DNA from 2 places in the Exiguobacterium sp. HSB13 genome. Region 1 is predicted to be linked to the other one. Evidence: a T-box and tRNA genes for the amino acid it is inferred to sense, from the RefSeq annotation. Region 1 holds a T-box; the other holds one or more tRNA genes.
What was found. The T-box of region 1 lies ahead of ileS (isoleucine--tRNA ligase). A T-box ahead of a tRNA ligase gene usually reads a tRNA of that ligase, here a tRNA-Ile.

Region 1 (8,112 bases):
AAGAAAAAGTCGATACGTTAATCGTCATCCCGAACGACAAGTTGCTTGAAATTGTCGATCGGAACACACCAATGCTTGAAGCGTTCAAAGAAGCGGATAACGTCTTGCGTCAAGGTGTACAAGGTATTACCGACTTGATCGCCGTACCTGGTCTCATCAACCTCGACTTCGCCGATGTGAAGACGATCATGACCGAAAAAGGTTCTGCATTGATGGGTGTAGGTGTCGCAACAGGCGAACACCGTGCGACGGAAGCAGCGAAAAAAGCGATTTCGAGTCCGTTGCTTGAGACATCAATCGAAGGCGCAAAAGGTGTTCTGATGAACATCACGGGTAGTGCGAACCTTAGCTTGTACGAAGTGACGGAAGCCGCACAAATCGTTCAGAGTGCAGCCGATGAGGAAGTCAACTTGATCTTCGGTTCTGTCATCAACGATAACCTCGAAGATGAAATCATCGTTACAGTCATCGCGACAGAGTTCGAAAACGAACCACTCGATTTCGAAATTCCATCGGCACAAGAGATGATGAAGAATCTTCTAAAGAAAAAACAAGCGACTCCACCACCAACAGAGGAGTCAAAACCACAAGTCGAAGAGACACCTGTCAGCTCGAATCCTGAACCGGCTAAAGCGCCAGATGTCGAAGAAACGATGGACATCCCATCTTTCCTTCGCCGGAATAATCGTTGATCGATGTTCCAGTGACACGACTGCTAAACGATGAGGTGTCGCGAAAGCGGCGCCTCTTTTTTTAAAATCAAAGGAGGCATGAACATGTTTGGACAATGGATCAAATGGGATACACCGACAGGTACCGTACGTGCCGCCTTTACGACGAAGTTCGCTGCCCCTCATGAAAACGGAAATTTAGGATTACATGTCAACGATGATCGCGACGGTGTCATCCAGAACCGACAAGTCATCGCACGTCAGCTTGATCTATCCCTCGAGAACTCGATTTGGGCACAGCAAGTTCACGGAAATCACGTCGAACAGGTGACGACACTTGACTCTGGGCGCGGTGCTTTGGATTACGAAACAGCGATTCCGGGTACAGATGGATTGGTGACGACTGATTCGAATGTTTTATTGATGATGCTCTTCGCTGACTGTGTTCCGCTTGTCTTCTGTGATCCGACGACAGGAATCATCGCGAATACGCACGCCGGTTGGCGCGGAACTGTCGGCAATATCGTCGAGGAAACAGTCAAGCAAATGGAACGTGCGGGTGCGAGTCGTTCATCGATTCAAATGGTCATTGGTCCCTCGATCCGTGATTGTTGTTACGAAGTCGATCAACCCGTCATCGATGCAATCGATGCGCTTGAACTCGATGAGACTCCTTACATACGCAAGGAAGATGGAAAAGCGATGTTATCGCTACAAAAAACGAACGCTGCGCTAGCTGAGCGTTGTGGAGTCGGTGACGTCCTGGACACAGGTCTATGTACACACTGTCAGGCGGAAGATTACTTCTCTTATCGCCACGGCGACCACGGTGGTCGCTTTGCAAGTTTGATCGTAAAGGAGTCATTGGATGTCAATTCTTGATAATGTACAAGAGGTTACGAAACGAATGGAACAAGCAAGCGAAAAGAGTTCTTCTGAAAAGCAGGTACAGTTGATTGGCGTGACGAAATCAGTCTCAAGTCAAGTTGCTTCTGAATTATTAGCGGCAGGCGTGACACATCTCGGAGAAAACCGTCCGGATGGACTACTTGAAAAACAGGCGGAACTCGGACGAACGGCATGTACGTGGCACTTCATCGGTACGTTACAGACACGTAAAGTTCGTCAAATCATCGATGCCATTGACGTGTTGCATTCCCTCGACCGTCTTCATTTGGCGGAAGAGATCAATAAACGAACGGACCGAATCATTGATTGTTTCATTCAAGTCAACGTTTCTGGAGAAGAATCGAAGCAAGGCATTGCACCTGAGGATGTACCGTCGTTCTTACATGAAATCGGTCAGTATCCAGCGATTCGTGTCATCGGACTGATGACGATGGCACCGTTAACGGAAGATGCGACGCGTATCCGTGAGGTATTTCGTTCATTAAAAACATTGCAAGAAGAGGTCAAGGCGAAAAAATTGTCGTATGCTCCATGTATGGAGTTATCTATGGGAATGTCGTCTGATTTTGAAATCGCCATCGAAGAAGGGGCGACGTTCGTCCGAATCGGGACGACGCTCGTTCACACCTAAACGAGAAGAAGGGAGAATGGATATGGGTTTTAAATCAAAAATGCAAAATCTATTTCTCGGCAACAGCGACGATTTAGATGAACTTGAATATGAAAATGATGCTACAATAAATAAAGGTAGAGGTGCTTCACAACAAGAGTATGAAGAGTATTACGAGGAATCTACCCCAAGTGTTACTCAAAAGGAGGACAGCGTGAGACAATCGAATATCGTGCCGCTTCATGCGACGAAAAAAACGAAATCGCAAGTTATTTTGAGTGAACCACGTGTCTTCAACGAAGCCCAGGAAATCGGGGAACATCTTCGTCAGAACCGTGCTGTCATCGTCAATATGCAGCGTATGTCAAAAGATCAATCACGACAGATGATCAATTTCTTATCTGGTGTCGTCTTCGCTCTCGATGGAACGATTACGACGATCAGTCAGAATACCCTCCTCTGTGTTCCGAACAACGTCGAGTTGGCTGGTAGCATCTCGAATCTTCTTGGAGAAGATGATATTAATCATAAGGGGTGGTAAGTATGGATTCTCAAGTGATGTACGCAATTGGTCGTACATTGAGTACGTTATTACAGTATTACAGTTACGTCATGATCGTTTATATCCTGCTATCGTGGTTCCCGAATGCCCGTGATTCGAAATTCGGACAAGTGCTCGCAATGTTAGTCGAGCCATTCCTAGCGCCCTTCCGTCGTATCATCCCGCCTATCGGGGGCATGCTGGATATCTCGCCGATTGTAGCCTTCCTCGTCTTGAACTTGGCTCAATCGGGCATTCGAGCAATCTTTTTAGTATGAGCGTATACGATCATTATCGTGGAAGCGAGCGGGAATTCGTCGATTCAGTCTTGAACTGGATCGATCATGTGGAAGCGACCTATACGTTCAAATTAACGGATTTCCTAGATCCACGTGAACAACAAATCACACAAGAACTCGTCGGTTCGAAATGCGCCCTCTTTTTTGAGGGCGGTTTCGAAGGCGCTGAACGTAAACGGGCAATCCTCGCACCAGATTATTATGAATACAACGCGGATGACTTTGACATCTCCATCTATCGCATTCATTATCCTACTAAATTCGTTGAACTTTCTCATCGTCAAGTCACCGGTACATTATTGAACGTCGGATTGAAACGAGCCAAATTCGGCGACGTCATCATCCAGGATCAAGTACAATTTGCCGTCGCGGACGAAGTCGCGACCTATATCGAAGCAAACGTCGAACGAGCAGGGAAGACGAAGATTCGTCTTTCACGTGTTGAGGCGGAAGACCGTTTGAAAGTGAAGGATCAAGAGTGGGAAGAGACACTTGGGTTCGTCAGTTCACTCCGGTTCGATACGGTCGTGAGTGAAATTCTCGGCTTCTCACGTCAAAAAGCACAGACGCTCATTAAACAAGGTGAAAGTAAGGTCAATTATAAAGTAGTGGATGATTCGAGTTTCATGCTAGAAGAAGGCGATTTGCTTTCCTTGCGTGGAACAGGACGTGTCAAGTTGATTGCAATCCTCGGATCAACAAAACGTGACCGGATCAAGCTGCAATACGGTATTTTAAAAGGATAAGATAAATGCGGAGGAGGAATTCATCATGCCATTAACGCCACTCGATATTCATAATAAGGAGTTCACACGAAAGTTTCGCGGCTATGACGAAGATGAAGTGAACGAATTCCTAGATCAAGTCATCAAGGATTTTGAATTGTTGTTGCGTGAGAATCGTCAACAACAGGAAGTCATTCAAAACATGCAAGCACGCGTTGATTACTTTAGTTCGATGGAAGAAACATTGAACAAATCGATCATTGTCGCACAGGAAGCGGCTGAAGAAGTCAAAGCCAATGCTTCAAAAGAAGCGAGCTTGATCCTAAAGCAAGCAGAACGTGAAGCAGAGCAGTTGCAAGATGCGGCGCAACGCCGGGCACAACGGACAGACTTCGAAGTAGAGCAAATGCGCAAAAAAATCGAACTCTATCGTAATCGATTCAAAGTATTGATCGATGCACAGATGGAATTATTGACGAGCCATGACTGGGATGCGTTTGATTTCTCTTCTCGTGGAGCGCTTGACGATGTTCCAGCAGTTGCGTATAATGACGACGATGTCGTATAAATAAAAATCAATGACAAGGACACGTCGCATCTTGGACGGTTGACAGCGAATCGGGGAATGGTGGAAGCCCGAACAACGAAAAAGATGGGGTATCCCCTTGGAGTGCATGACTGAACGTTCGCTGAACAGTAAGTCATGCCGGCTCACTCCCGTTATCGAGTACTTAAGCGGTCTTGTGTCGTCGAATTGACGAGCAGGATTAGTAGGGTGGTACCGCGAGTTCAGCCAAGCTCGTCCCTATCTCAGGGATGAGCTTGGCTTTTTTTGTACTTTTAAAGCGAAAGGTGAGAGATGGTCAGATGGATTACAAAGAAACCTTATTGATGATGAAAACGGAGTTTTTAATGCGAGGCAACTTGCCGAAACGTGAACCAGATATGCAAGCACGTTGGGAAGAGATGGACCTCTACGCTGCGGTCCAAGAAAAAAATGCTGGGAAGCCAACGTTCATCCTTCACGATGGTCCTCCGTATGCGAATGGTGACATCCACATGGGTCACGGATTGAATAAAGTTTTAAAGGACATTATCGTTCGTTATAAATCGATGAATGGCTTCCAGTCGCCTTACGTACCAGGTTGGGACACACACGGATTACCAATCGAAACAGCACTTCAAAAAGCCGGCGTTGATCGTAAATCGATGACGGTCGCGGAATTCCGTGAATTATGTGCGAAATATGCGCTCGAACAAGTCGATCACCAACGCGAGCAATTCAAACGCCTCGGCGTTCTCGGTGACTATGACAACCCATATATCACCCTGCAACCAGAATTTGAAGCAGCGCAAATTCGTTTATTCGGAGATATGGCGAACAAAGGCTATATCTATAAAGGGAAGAAGCCAGTCTATTGGTCACCATCTTCTGAATCGGCACTCGCTGAAGCAGAAATCGAATATCAGGATAAACGATCAGCTGCCATCTATGTCGCGTTCCAAGTCATGGACGGAAAAAACATCTTAGAGCCGACGGATCATTTCGTCATCTGGACGACGACACCATGGACGATTCCAGCGAACCTTGGAATCTCTGTCAGTGCGGAACTGACGTATGCGCGGATCGAATATCAAGGAAAAGGCTATATCGTAGCGGAAACACTCGTTCCTGAAGTCATCGAAGCACTCGGATGGGAAGATGCAACAGTCGGACGTGTCTTCAATGGTGCGGACTTCGAGTACATCAAGGCAAAACATCCGCTTTACGATCGTGAATCACTCGTCATGCTTGGCGATCACGTTACAGCAGAAGCGACAGGTGTCGTTCATACAGCTCCAGGTCACGGGGAAGATGACTTCCGCATCGGTCAAGCGTACGGTCTTGACGTCCTTTGCCCAGTTGACGATAAAGGAGTCATGACAGCAGAAGCTCCTGGATTTGAAGGTATGTTCTATGAGGATGCGAACAAAGAAATCGGTCTCGCCCTCGAAGAAGCAGGAGCTCTCTTAAAACTATCGTTCATCAAACACTCGTATCCACACGACTGGCGGACGAAAAAACCGGTCATCTTCCGGGCAACGCCACAGTGGTTCGCTTCAATCAAAGACTTCCGTGCAGAAATCCTTGATGAGATCAAAGGCGTCCAGTGGGTACCAGAGTGGGGCGAAACACGTCTTCACAACATGTTTAAAGACCGCGGCGACTGGGTCATCTCACGTCAACGTGCTTGGGGCGTTCCACTTCCAATCTTCTACGCTGAAGACGGTACGGAAATCGTCACACCGGAAACGATTGATCATATCGCTAACCTGTTCGCAGCTCACGGATCAAACGTCTGGTATGAGCGCGAAGCAGTCGACTTGCTTCCTGAAGGATTCACACATCCAGCAAGCCCGAACGGTATCTTCAAAAAAGAAACGGACATCATGGATGTCTGGTTCGATTCTGGTTCATCACATGCCGGTGTCCTTGCGACACGTCCTGAATTGACGCGTCCGGCGGATCTCTATCTTGAAGGATCTGACCAATACCGCGGTTGGTTTAACTCTTCGTTATCGACATCTGTCGCAACGACAGGGAAAGCACCATATAAAGCGGTCGTCAGTCACGGATTCGTCTTGGATGGTCAAGGTCGTAAGATGTCTAAATCGATCGGTAACACGATCGCACCGATCCAAGTCATGCAACAATTCGGAGCAGAGATTCTTCGCTTATGGGTCGCATCTGTTGATTATCAAGCCGATGTCCGGGCGTCGATGGATAACTTCAAACAAGTCTCAGAGTCATACCGGAAAATCCGCAACACGGTTCGTTTCCTTCTCGGAAACTTGGATCAATTCGATCCTGCGGCGCATCGTGTCGCATTTGAAGACTTACCAGAGTCAGACCGTTTCATGCGGACGAAATTGGACCAACTTGTTGGAAAAGTAAAAGCGGCATATGATGCGTACGACTTCATGTCGGTCTATCAATTGCTCCACAACTTCTGCGTCCTTGATTTGTCGTCGTTCTACCTCGATTACACGAAAGATATCCTGTATATCGAAAAAGCAGACGCGACGTCGCGTCGTGCGGTTCAGACGGTCATGTATGATACAGTCGTCGCCTTGTTGCAATTGATGGCACCTGTCCTGCCACACACAGCAGACGAAGCATGGGAGTTCGTACCAGCTGTTGAGACGAAGAGTATCTTCTTGACGGACCTTCCGGAAACGATCGAAGTCTCAGAAGAAGGACTTGCCCTCATCGAGAAATGGAACGCGTTCCTGACGTTCCGCGATGATGTCTTAAAAGCACTCGAGGAAGCACGCGTTGAGAAACTCGTCGGTAAGACACTTGAAGCGAAACTCTTAATTGCGCCGAAAGAAGAAACAAAAGCCTTGCTCGGAACAATCGATCATCTTGAGCAGTTACTCCAAGTCTCACAACTCGAATTCGTGGAAACAGCGGATAAGACGTATGAGACGACCGGCATCACGGTTCAAAAAGCTGACGGTGAAAAATGTGAACGTTGTTGGACATATTCGACGGAACTCGGACAAGATCCGGCTCATCCGACGCTTTGCCCACGTTGTACTGAAGTCGTCAATTCTTTATAATGATACAAAGGGAGGGGCGACTGCGACTTCGCAGGACGTCCCTCATTATTTTTGGATGCGGAGGACAATAGGATGTGGCTTTACTTAGGGATTGCTGCTTTACTCGTTGGAATCGACCAGTTAACGAAATGGATCGTCGTTCAAAACATGACGATCGGTCAAGCGATCACGGTCATTCCGGATTTCTTTTATCTCAACTCGTATCGGAATCGAGGCGCTGCGTGGGGAATGCTCGAAGGTAAATTCGGCTTTTTCTTCATCGTTACGGTCGTCGTCGTCATTGGATTGATTTACTTCCTCTACAAGGAAGGCACGAAAAATAAGGTATTTGCTTGGAGCATCGCGTTATTGCTCAGTGGTGCGATCGGAAATTTCATTGATCGAATGGCACGAGGAGAAGTCGTTGATTTCTTCCACTTCTTCCCGTTCGGCTATAATTTTCCGATCTTTAATGTCGCAGACGTTTGTTTGACGTTTGGTGTCATCGCGATGCTGATCAGCGTCATGTTCGAAGAACGGTTGACTAAGAAAGGAACGATGGATAAATGAATGAAGTAGAAACATGGTCCGTGCAAGCGGATGGAGCGACAGGGCGCATTGATAAATGGCTCGCAGAACAAAACGATTGGTCGCGTTCGCAAGTACAGGAATGGTTGAAAGCGGGACGTGTCGAAGTCGATGGTCGTGTCGTCAAACCGAACTATAAATTATCGGGAACGGAATCGATTGTCGTTCATATCCCGGAAGCGGTGGA
Region 2 (8,112 bases), 1.2 Mb from region 1:
TGATTTTAATACTCATTGGGGTTTACGTGAAGCGCGTGGCTTTGAGGAACGGGCAATCCATAATGGCACTAATGTGTAGACGAAGTGTCCAATTACGAGCACCCCGATTCCGAAGCGAGGATAATCGAGTTGGTATAGAAGCATACCAAGTGGGAAGGACCAGAGATTCGTTGCAACCGTATAAGGAAACGTTTGGCGATACGCCCACGGACGGGGAAGTAACAATCGGACAAATCCTTTTGTGAGATACGCCATAAACAATACGTAAAGTAATACAGCGATTGCGATAAAGATGAAATGAAGGATAAACCAGACGACGATCGGGATGTTTTTTTGTAAAAAGAAGGAATCAATGACCGTTGTCCAAAAAGAAATCCAAGCTAATCCACAGAAATAAAGGGAAACATCTGCCAAACGAAGACGCAAAAACGGACGATTTGGGATTAAGGAAGTTTGTAAGTAATTAATCAGTTGACGTAAAAATGACAAGTAAATCACTCTTTCTATTGTTTTATAACAGAACTTATTTAATTTATTTTCATTGGTAATAAAGGCTTTTTGTGTAATGGTACAGATTAATAAAACCTTAACAAACGGATGTCGGAAAAACTATTTACAAGTTCACTGGACCTTTACATAATAGGGGAGTCGAAAAAATAAACTTTACAAACACATCAATCCACATGAAATAAAGGAGCTGGCAAGATGAACTATGATTTGCAGGAAATGATTTTCACCTTCATTGGTGGACTCGGGATTTTCCTTTTCGGTATTAAGTATATGGGAGATGGGCTCCAAAAAACAGCAGGAGACCGATTACGTTACATCCTCGATAAATATACGACGAATCCACTATTAGGTATTCTAGCAGGTATCGTTGTCACGATTTTAATTCAATCTTCGTCAGGGACGACCGTCATCGTCGTCGGTCTCGTTAGTGCGGGTCTGATGAATTTACGACAGGCGATCGGAGTCGTCATGGGGGCAAACATCGGAACAACGATTACTGCCTTCATCATCGGCTTTAACGTCAAGGAAGCAGCGCTTCCAGCGATTGCGATTGGTGCTTTCTTGATCTTCTTCTTCAATAAAGAACGGGTTCAATACATCGGACAGATTTTCTTCGGATTTGGTGCATTGTTCTATGGTCTCACTTTGATGGGCGACGGAATGGCTCCGCTTGAATCAAGCGTCTGGTTCCGTGAGTTGACTGTATCGATGTCGGATAACCCATTGCTGGGTGTCTTCGTCGGAACAATCTTTACTGTTCTTGTTCAGTCGTCGTCAGCAACGATCGGTATCTTACAAGAGTTGTACGCTGGTGGCATGATCGATATCAAAGCAGCTCTTCCGGTCTTGTTCGGTGATAACATCGGAACGACGATCACAGCAGTACTCGCAGCACTTGGTGCGTCGATTGCAGCTAAACGAACAGCAGCAGCACACGTCATCTTCAATATCATCGGAACAGTATTGTTCCTGATTGCATTACCAATCTTCTCAAGCTTCATCATATGGATCACAGGCACGCTTGAATTAGGTCCGAAAATGCAAATCGCCTTTGCACACGGAACATTCAACGTCGTCAATACGTTGATTCAATGTTGGTTCATTGCGCAAATCGCATGGCTTGTACAAAAAATCGTACCGGGTACGGATACGACGATTGATTCAAAACCGCGTCATCTCGATCAAAATATCTTGAACCAATCTTCGGCACTCGCATTAAACCAAGCGAAGCTTGAAGTGTTACGAATGGGTGAATTCTCAAAAGATGCGCTTGCAAAAGCACACCGTTACACACAATCGCATGATAAAAAGGATGTATCAGAATCAGAACAGATCGAATATGCGATTAATCATTTAAATACAGAAGTCACAAGTTATCTCGTTAAAGTAGCGGCACATGATCTATCAGAGCGTGAATCAAATGAACACTCGTTACTGATGCATGCCGTCAATGACTTTGAACGAATTGGTGACCACGTCGAAAACATCGTCGAATTGGTCGATTTCCAAATCGTCAACCGGATTCAGTTCACATCATCAGCGAAACAAGAGCTTGATGATATGTATGCCTTGACGCAAGAAATCGTCGACTGTGCCGTTCGCGCCGTCGAAGAGGACGATGTTACACGAGCTCGCAAAGTTCTAGAACTCGAAGGTAAACTTGATGCACTCGAACGTTCATTCCGTAAACACCATGTCCTTCGTGTTAACGCTGGCGAATGTACGGGCCAAGCAGGGATGATCTTCGTCGATCTCTTGTCGAACCTCGAACGAATTGGCGATCATGCTGTAAACATCACGGATCTCGTCCTTGAACAGCGGACGGCATTAACGAACTAAGCGAAATACGATTTGTCTATGACAGCTGATTTCAAAAAATGAAATCAGCTGTTTGTTTTTTTGAAATAGCATATTGACAAGTTTCGCCACATCTCGTAATCTAGTAAGAGTAAAGCAACATACATCATGGCGGTGTAGCTCAGCTGGCTAGAGCGTACGGTTCATACCCGTGAGGTCGTGGGTTCGACTCCCTCCGCCGCTACTATTACTTAAGGACCCTTAGCTCAGCTGGTTAGAGCTGACGGCTCATAACCGTCCGGTCGCAGGTTCGAGCCCTGCAGGGTCCATTCAGTAGAACGCACCTCGTTGAAAAACGAGGTGCGTTTATTTTTGTTCCTCCGGGGAATAGTAAAGATATTGTAATAATATTCATACTATAGTAACTAAGGGAGAGCGAAGAGAGATGGAACGTAACCATACGATGATGCAGTTTTTTGAGTGGCATGTAGAGAATGATGGGAAGCACTGGCAACGCTTGAAAGAGCGGGCGCCTGAATTACGTGCTGCCGGCATCACGTCCGTGTGGATTCCACCGGCGTCAAAAGGTCAATCAGATGAAGATACAGGATATGGAATTTATGACGTATATGATTTAGGCGAATTTGATCAAAAAGGAACGGTCCGTACGAAATATGGTACAAAGGATGAACTCGTCGAAGCGATTCAAGTCGCTCGTGAGAATGACATCGCCATTTATGCGGATGTTGTCATGAACCATAAAGCAGCAGCCGATGAACTTGAGACAATCAATGTCGTTGAGGTCCATCCAGAAGACCGTTCGAAAGAAATTTCAGAAGAATTCGAAATCGAAGCATGGACGAAATTTACGTTCCCTGGTCGAAACGGAAAATATTCGGATTTTGTCTGGACACATGAATTCTTTAATGGAACGGATTTCGATGCCCGTGAAGAAAAAACCGGTGTCTTCAAGATATCCGGTAAAAATAAAGACTGGAACGATCAAGTCGATGACGAATTCGGAAACTATGATTATTTGATGTTCGCGAACATCGATTATAACCATCCGGAAGTACGTGAAGAGATGATCCGCTGGGGGCATTGGTTCCAAGAGACGATTGACTGCCAAGGATTCCGACTCGACGCCATCAAACATATCAATTATGAATTCGTTCATGAATTTGCAAAATCGATGATCGAGAAAAATGATGGCGATTTCTATATGGTCGGGGAGTTCTGGAAATCAGATCTCGATGATTGCCGTCATTTCCTTGATAGCGTTGATTACACGATCGATTTGTTCGACGTTCCCCTTCATTATAAATTCCATGAAGCTTCGAACCAGGGACAAGAGTTTGATTTAACAACGTTGTTTGCAGATACGCTCGTCGAATCACACCCGACGAATGCCGTCACGTTCGTCGATAATCATGATTCACAACCAGGTGAATCACTCGAATCATGGGTAGATGACTGGTTCAAACAGCATGCGTATGCATCGATCTTACTTCGGAAAGACGGTTATCCATGTGTCTTCTACGGTGACTATTATGGAGTGCAAGGACCTCATCCTGTAGAGGGTAAAAAAGAAATGATTGATGCTTTACTGTATGCACGTTATCACAAAGCATATGGTGACCAAGAAGATTATCTCGATGATCCGCATTGCGTCGGTTGGGTTCGTCGAGGCGTAGAAGAAATCGAGAACTCTGGCTGTGCTGTCTTATTGTCGAATGCTGACATGTGCGAGAAGCGCATGTTCGTTGGTGAAGAGCGCGCGGGACAAGAGTGGTTCGATTATACGAACCACCAAGATCACCCAGTTGTGATCGACGATGAAGGATTCGGTGTCTTCCCAGTTCCAGGTGGAGGTGTCTCTGTTTTTGCTCCACGAGAAGTCGAGTAAATCCGAGGGTCTTGACTTGCGTCAACACAGGTTCTTTTGCTAGTCTTAAAGGGTATTGAAGTTTTCGAAAATAGCACAAAGGGGGACATGAACATGTCAAAATTTGAATTACCAGAACTCGGCTACGCTTATGATGCGCTTGAGCCACATATCGATGCTCGTACGATGGAGATTCACCACACGAAACACCACAACACGTATGTCACGAACGTGAATGCGGCGCTTGAGGGTACAGAACATGAAGGAAAGTCACTTGAAGAACTTCTTCAAAACTTGGATGCTCTCCCAGCAAACATTCAAACTGCAGTCCGTAACAACGGTGGCGGTCACTGGAACCACTCATTCTTCTGGAAACTGCTGAAGAAGAACGATGGAGCTGCTCCAACAGGGGAACTCGCGACAGCAATCGATGAATCATTCGGATCATTTGATGCATTCAAAGATGCGTTCGCGAAAGCAGCAACAACTCGTTTTGGTTCAGGTTGGGCTTGGTTAATCGTTGACGGTGGGAAATTGGCAGTCGTTTCGACACCAAACCAAGATACACCAGTCATGGAAGGCAAAACACCAATCCTCGGTCTTGATGTTTGGGAACATGCATACTATCTCAACTACCAAAACCGTCGTCCTGATTACATCAATGCGTTCTTCAACGTCGTTGATTGGGATCACGTAGCGAAGCTTTACGCTGACGCGAAGTAATGTGAAAACGAGCGTATCGTTCAATTGTGAACGATACGCTTTTTTTAATGCGGAAAATGATGGGATAGGTTGTTATGGAAAGTTTCCTTCTATATAATGAAACAAGATGACTTTTGAACGATAGGGGAGTACGCCATGGCTAAACGAATCACCGTACGAGGAAGACGGCGTAATCATCTGCCGCTTCGTCTGAATTTAATGTTCTTCGTCGTTTTTTTATTGTTTGCGATTTTGATTTTCCGTTTAGGAGTCGTGCAAATCGTCAATGGTGAGAAAATTTCGCGGGAAGTTCAAAAAACAGAAATGATTGCATCAAAATATGAAGTGCCACGCGGAAAGATTTATGACCGGGATAGTCGTCTTTTGGTTGATACGATTTCTAAATACTCCATCGTCTACCGTCGAGCACAAACGACGAAAGTCGATGAACGCATTGAGATTGCACAGCGCCTTGCGGCAATCATTGATTTGCCTAAAAAAGATTGGAAAGTCACAGAACGTGATATTAAGGACTTCTGGATCGCGACAAACACGAAAGAGTCTGATCGTCGTTATCAAGAAGCCGTTAAACAGAAATATCCTTCAGCAGAAGCACAAAGTAAACTATCAATCGCAGAACAGGATCAAATCCGATTAGATGCGATTACGAAAGACGATATCGATTATGACGATCAAACGATGGAAGTCATTGCGATCAAACACAACATGGAAGTCGGATATGCGCTTGATCCACAACTCGTCAAACTCGGTGCTTCTGCAAAAGAGATGGCGATCATCGATGAAAATCTAGAAGATTTAAAAGGTGTATCGGTGGAACCGTTCTATGAGCGTTCTTATCCATATGAAGGAACACTTCGAAACATCTTTGGGAAGTACTCGAAGATTCCAGCAGAACAACAAGCGGAGTTCAAAGCAAAAGGTTACAGCTTGAATGACCGTGTCGGAACATCATTCCTTGAACAACAGTATGAGGATCTTCTGCGCGGGAAACCCGCGTACGATGTGTATGAGACGTTCAATGGAGAGCCGGTCGGTGATCCAAAACGCGAAGAAGGCGAGTCCGGTAAAGATCTCGTTCTGACCGTGGATGCAGAGTACAACAAACAAGTCGACCAAATCATGCAACAAGCGATTAAAATGGGGCGTGGCATGGGTAGTCGTTATCTAAAAGAAGGTTACGCCGTCGTCATGAATCCACAGACTGGTGAGATTCTTGCGATGTCTGGTCAAAAGCTGGATCCAGCAACCGGTAAGTTCTCAGATGTCGCAATCAATAACGTGTTGACGTCCCTTCAGATCGGTTCGACGATCAAAGGTGCAACGGTTGCGATGGGACTCGAGGAGGGCGTCATCCGTCAAAACGAAGTCATCAATGATGCGCCGATCACAATCGGGGGTACGAAAAAAGCATCGTACGTCAATATGGGAGCAATCACAGATTTGACGGCACTTGAGCGTTCATCAAACGTTTATATGTTTAATATTGCGATGCGGATGGCGAAGTACCCAAGTAACGGTATTGCCGGAGCAAGTGTGGACGGAGCAGCTGCGATCATGCAGAATTACTATAGTCAGTTCGGGCTTGGAGTGACAACGGGTGTTGATTTACCGTACGAAGCAAAAGGTGTTCAAGGAACACCTGACCGTGTCACGCTACTCATGGACCGAGTCATCGGACAGTATGATGCCTTTACACCGCTACAAGTCGCACAGTATATTTCAACGCTTGCCAACGGTGGCTATCGTGTTCAGCCGCACTTCTTAAAAGAAGTTCTCGCGTCGAATTCAATTGAAAAAGGGACAAAACAAGTTGATTATAGCTTCAAGACGAATTACCTGAATCGGATTGAAGTCAGCCAAGATAACATTGATCATGTCCGAGAAGGATTGCATCGTGTTGTCAAGGGAGAGCGTGGTACAGCAAAAATCATCGCACAAACTGGTATTGATGCAGCTGCTAAAACAGGTACAGCGCAGGTCAGTGTCTATGGTGACGATGGAATCGCCTTACGTGACGGAAGCGGTCAACCGGTTCGTTCATTGAACTCGAACCTCGTTGGCTGGGCGCCGTATGATAATCCAGAGATGGCGTGGGCCGTGTTCCTTCCTTATATGGAACAAGAAACCGTCAACTCGAAAATTGGTCACGATCTTGTCAAAGCGTACTTTAATGTCAAAGATATCCCGTGGCAAACTAAGCCAAATTAACTAGATGGAAAACGAGAGTGAGCAATCACTCTCGTTTTTTTGTTTGCATTGACCTTTTTTTCTAATGGATTTCGAATTGTAAACACCAAAAAACACGCCTTTACAATTCTTTTACGTTGGATTCATTTCGTTTTAATAGTTCATCCGTAGTATAAGTCTTGTAAGGAAAACGGATAAAAAGTCGTAGCATCGTCAGCGACATACTTTCGAGGAGGAAAATTAATCATGTCTTGGATGAAAAAAACAGCACTCATCACAACGGTAGCATCAATCGCAGTAGTGGGGGCAGCATGTGGTAACGATAAAGGCGGTTCTGCTAGTTCATCTGATTTAAAAGGAAAAATCGCAATCGACGGTTCTTCTACAGTCTTCCCGATCATGGAAGCTGTCGGTGAAGAATATTCGATGGAACAACCTGACGTAGATGTCACAGTCGGTGTCTCTGGTACAGGTGGCGGATTCAAACGCTTCGTCGTTGGTGAAACAGATCTTTCAAACGCGTCGCGTGAAATTAAAGAAGAAGAAGCGGCTGAAGCGAAAAAGAATAACATTGAATTCACGAAAATGGCACTCGCATATGACGGTTTGACTGTCGCAGTCAGCAAAGAAAATACATGGGTAAAAGAACTCACAATGGAGCAACTCGAGAAAATCTGGCTCGACCCGAACATCAAGACTTGGAAAGATGTTGATTCTTCTTATCCGGCTGAACCATTAAAATTCTTCAGTCCAGGTAAAGATTCAGGAACATTCGACTTCTTCTCTGAGGAAGTACTTGAGAAAAAAGACATGCGTAAAGATGTTCAATTATCAGAGGATGATAACGTTCTCGTCAAAGGTGTTGAAGGAACAAAAGGCGCAATCGGATACTTCGGATATGCATACTACGCTGAGAATAAAGATAAGTTGAAGGAAGTACCACTTTCTGCTGAAGGAAAAGACGCAGTCGATCCAACACCAGAAACGATCAAAGATCTTTCTTATCCACT

Region 2: it has a tRNA-Ile gene. The T-box ahead of ileS (isoleucine--tRNA ligase) is inferred to sense a tRNA for this amino acid. The anticodon was not compared.

Annotation. Positions count from the first base shown of each region.
Region 1 covers NZ_JBUZOM010000001.1:1,380,125-1,388,236, reverse strand. Annotated here, with positions in the region: gene ftsZ (cell division protein FtsZ) at 1-692, shown strand, start outside; gene pgeF (peptidoglycan editing factor PgeF) at 777-1,553, shown strand; gene ACZGCQ_RS07505 (YggS family pyridoxal phosphate-dependent enzyme) at 1,540-2,211, shown strand; gene ACZGCQ_RS07500 (cell division protein SepF) at 2,405-2,731, shown strand; gene ACZGCQ_RS07495 (YggT family protein) at 2,734-3,009, shown strand; gene ACZGCQ_RS07490 (YlmH family RNA-binding protein) at 3,006-3,776, shown strand; gene ACZGCQ_RS07485 (DivIVA domain-containing protein) at 3,802-4,323, shown strand; T-box leader at 4,325-4,565, shown strand; gene ileS (isoleucine--tRNA ligase) at 4,623-7,358, shown strand; gene lspA (signal peptidase II) at 7,431-7,907, shown strand; gene ACZGCQ_RS07470 (RluA family pseudouridine synthase) at 7,904-8,112, shown strand, end outside.
Region 2 covers NZ_JBUZOM010000001.1:200,792-208,903, forward strand. Annotated here, with positions in the region: gene ACZGCQ_RS01020 (hypothetical protein) at 13-498, opposite strand; gene ACZGCQ_RS01025 (Na/Pi cotransporter family protein) at 706-2,349, shown strand; tRNA gene ACZGCQ_RS01030 (tRNA-Met) at 2,478-2,551, shown strand; tRNA gene ACZGCQ_RS01035 (tRNA-Ile) at 2,563-2,636, shown strand; gene ACZGCQ_RS01040 (alpha-amylase) at 2,753-4,213, shown strand; gene ACZGCQ_RS01045 (superoxide dismutase) at 4,307-4,915, shown strand; gene ACZGCQ_RS01050 (peptidoglycan D,D-transpeptidase FtsI family protein) at 5,051-7,123, shown strand; gene ACZGCQ_RS01055 (PstS family phosphate ABC transporter substrate-binding protein) at 7,349-8,112, shown strand, end outside.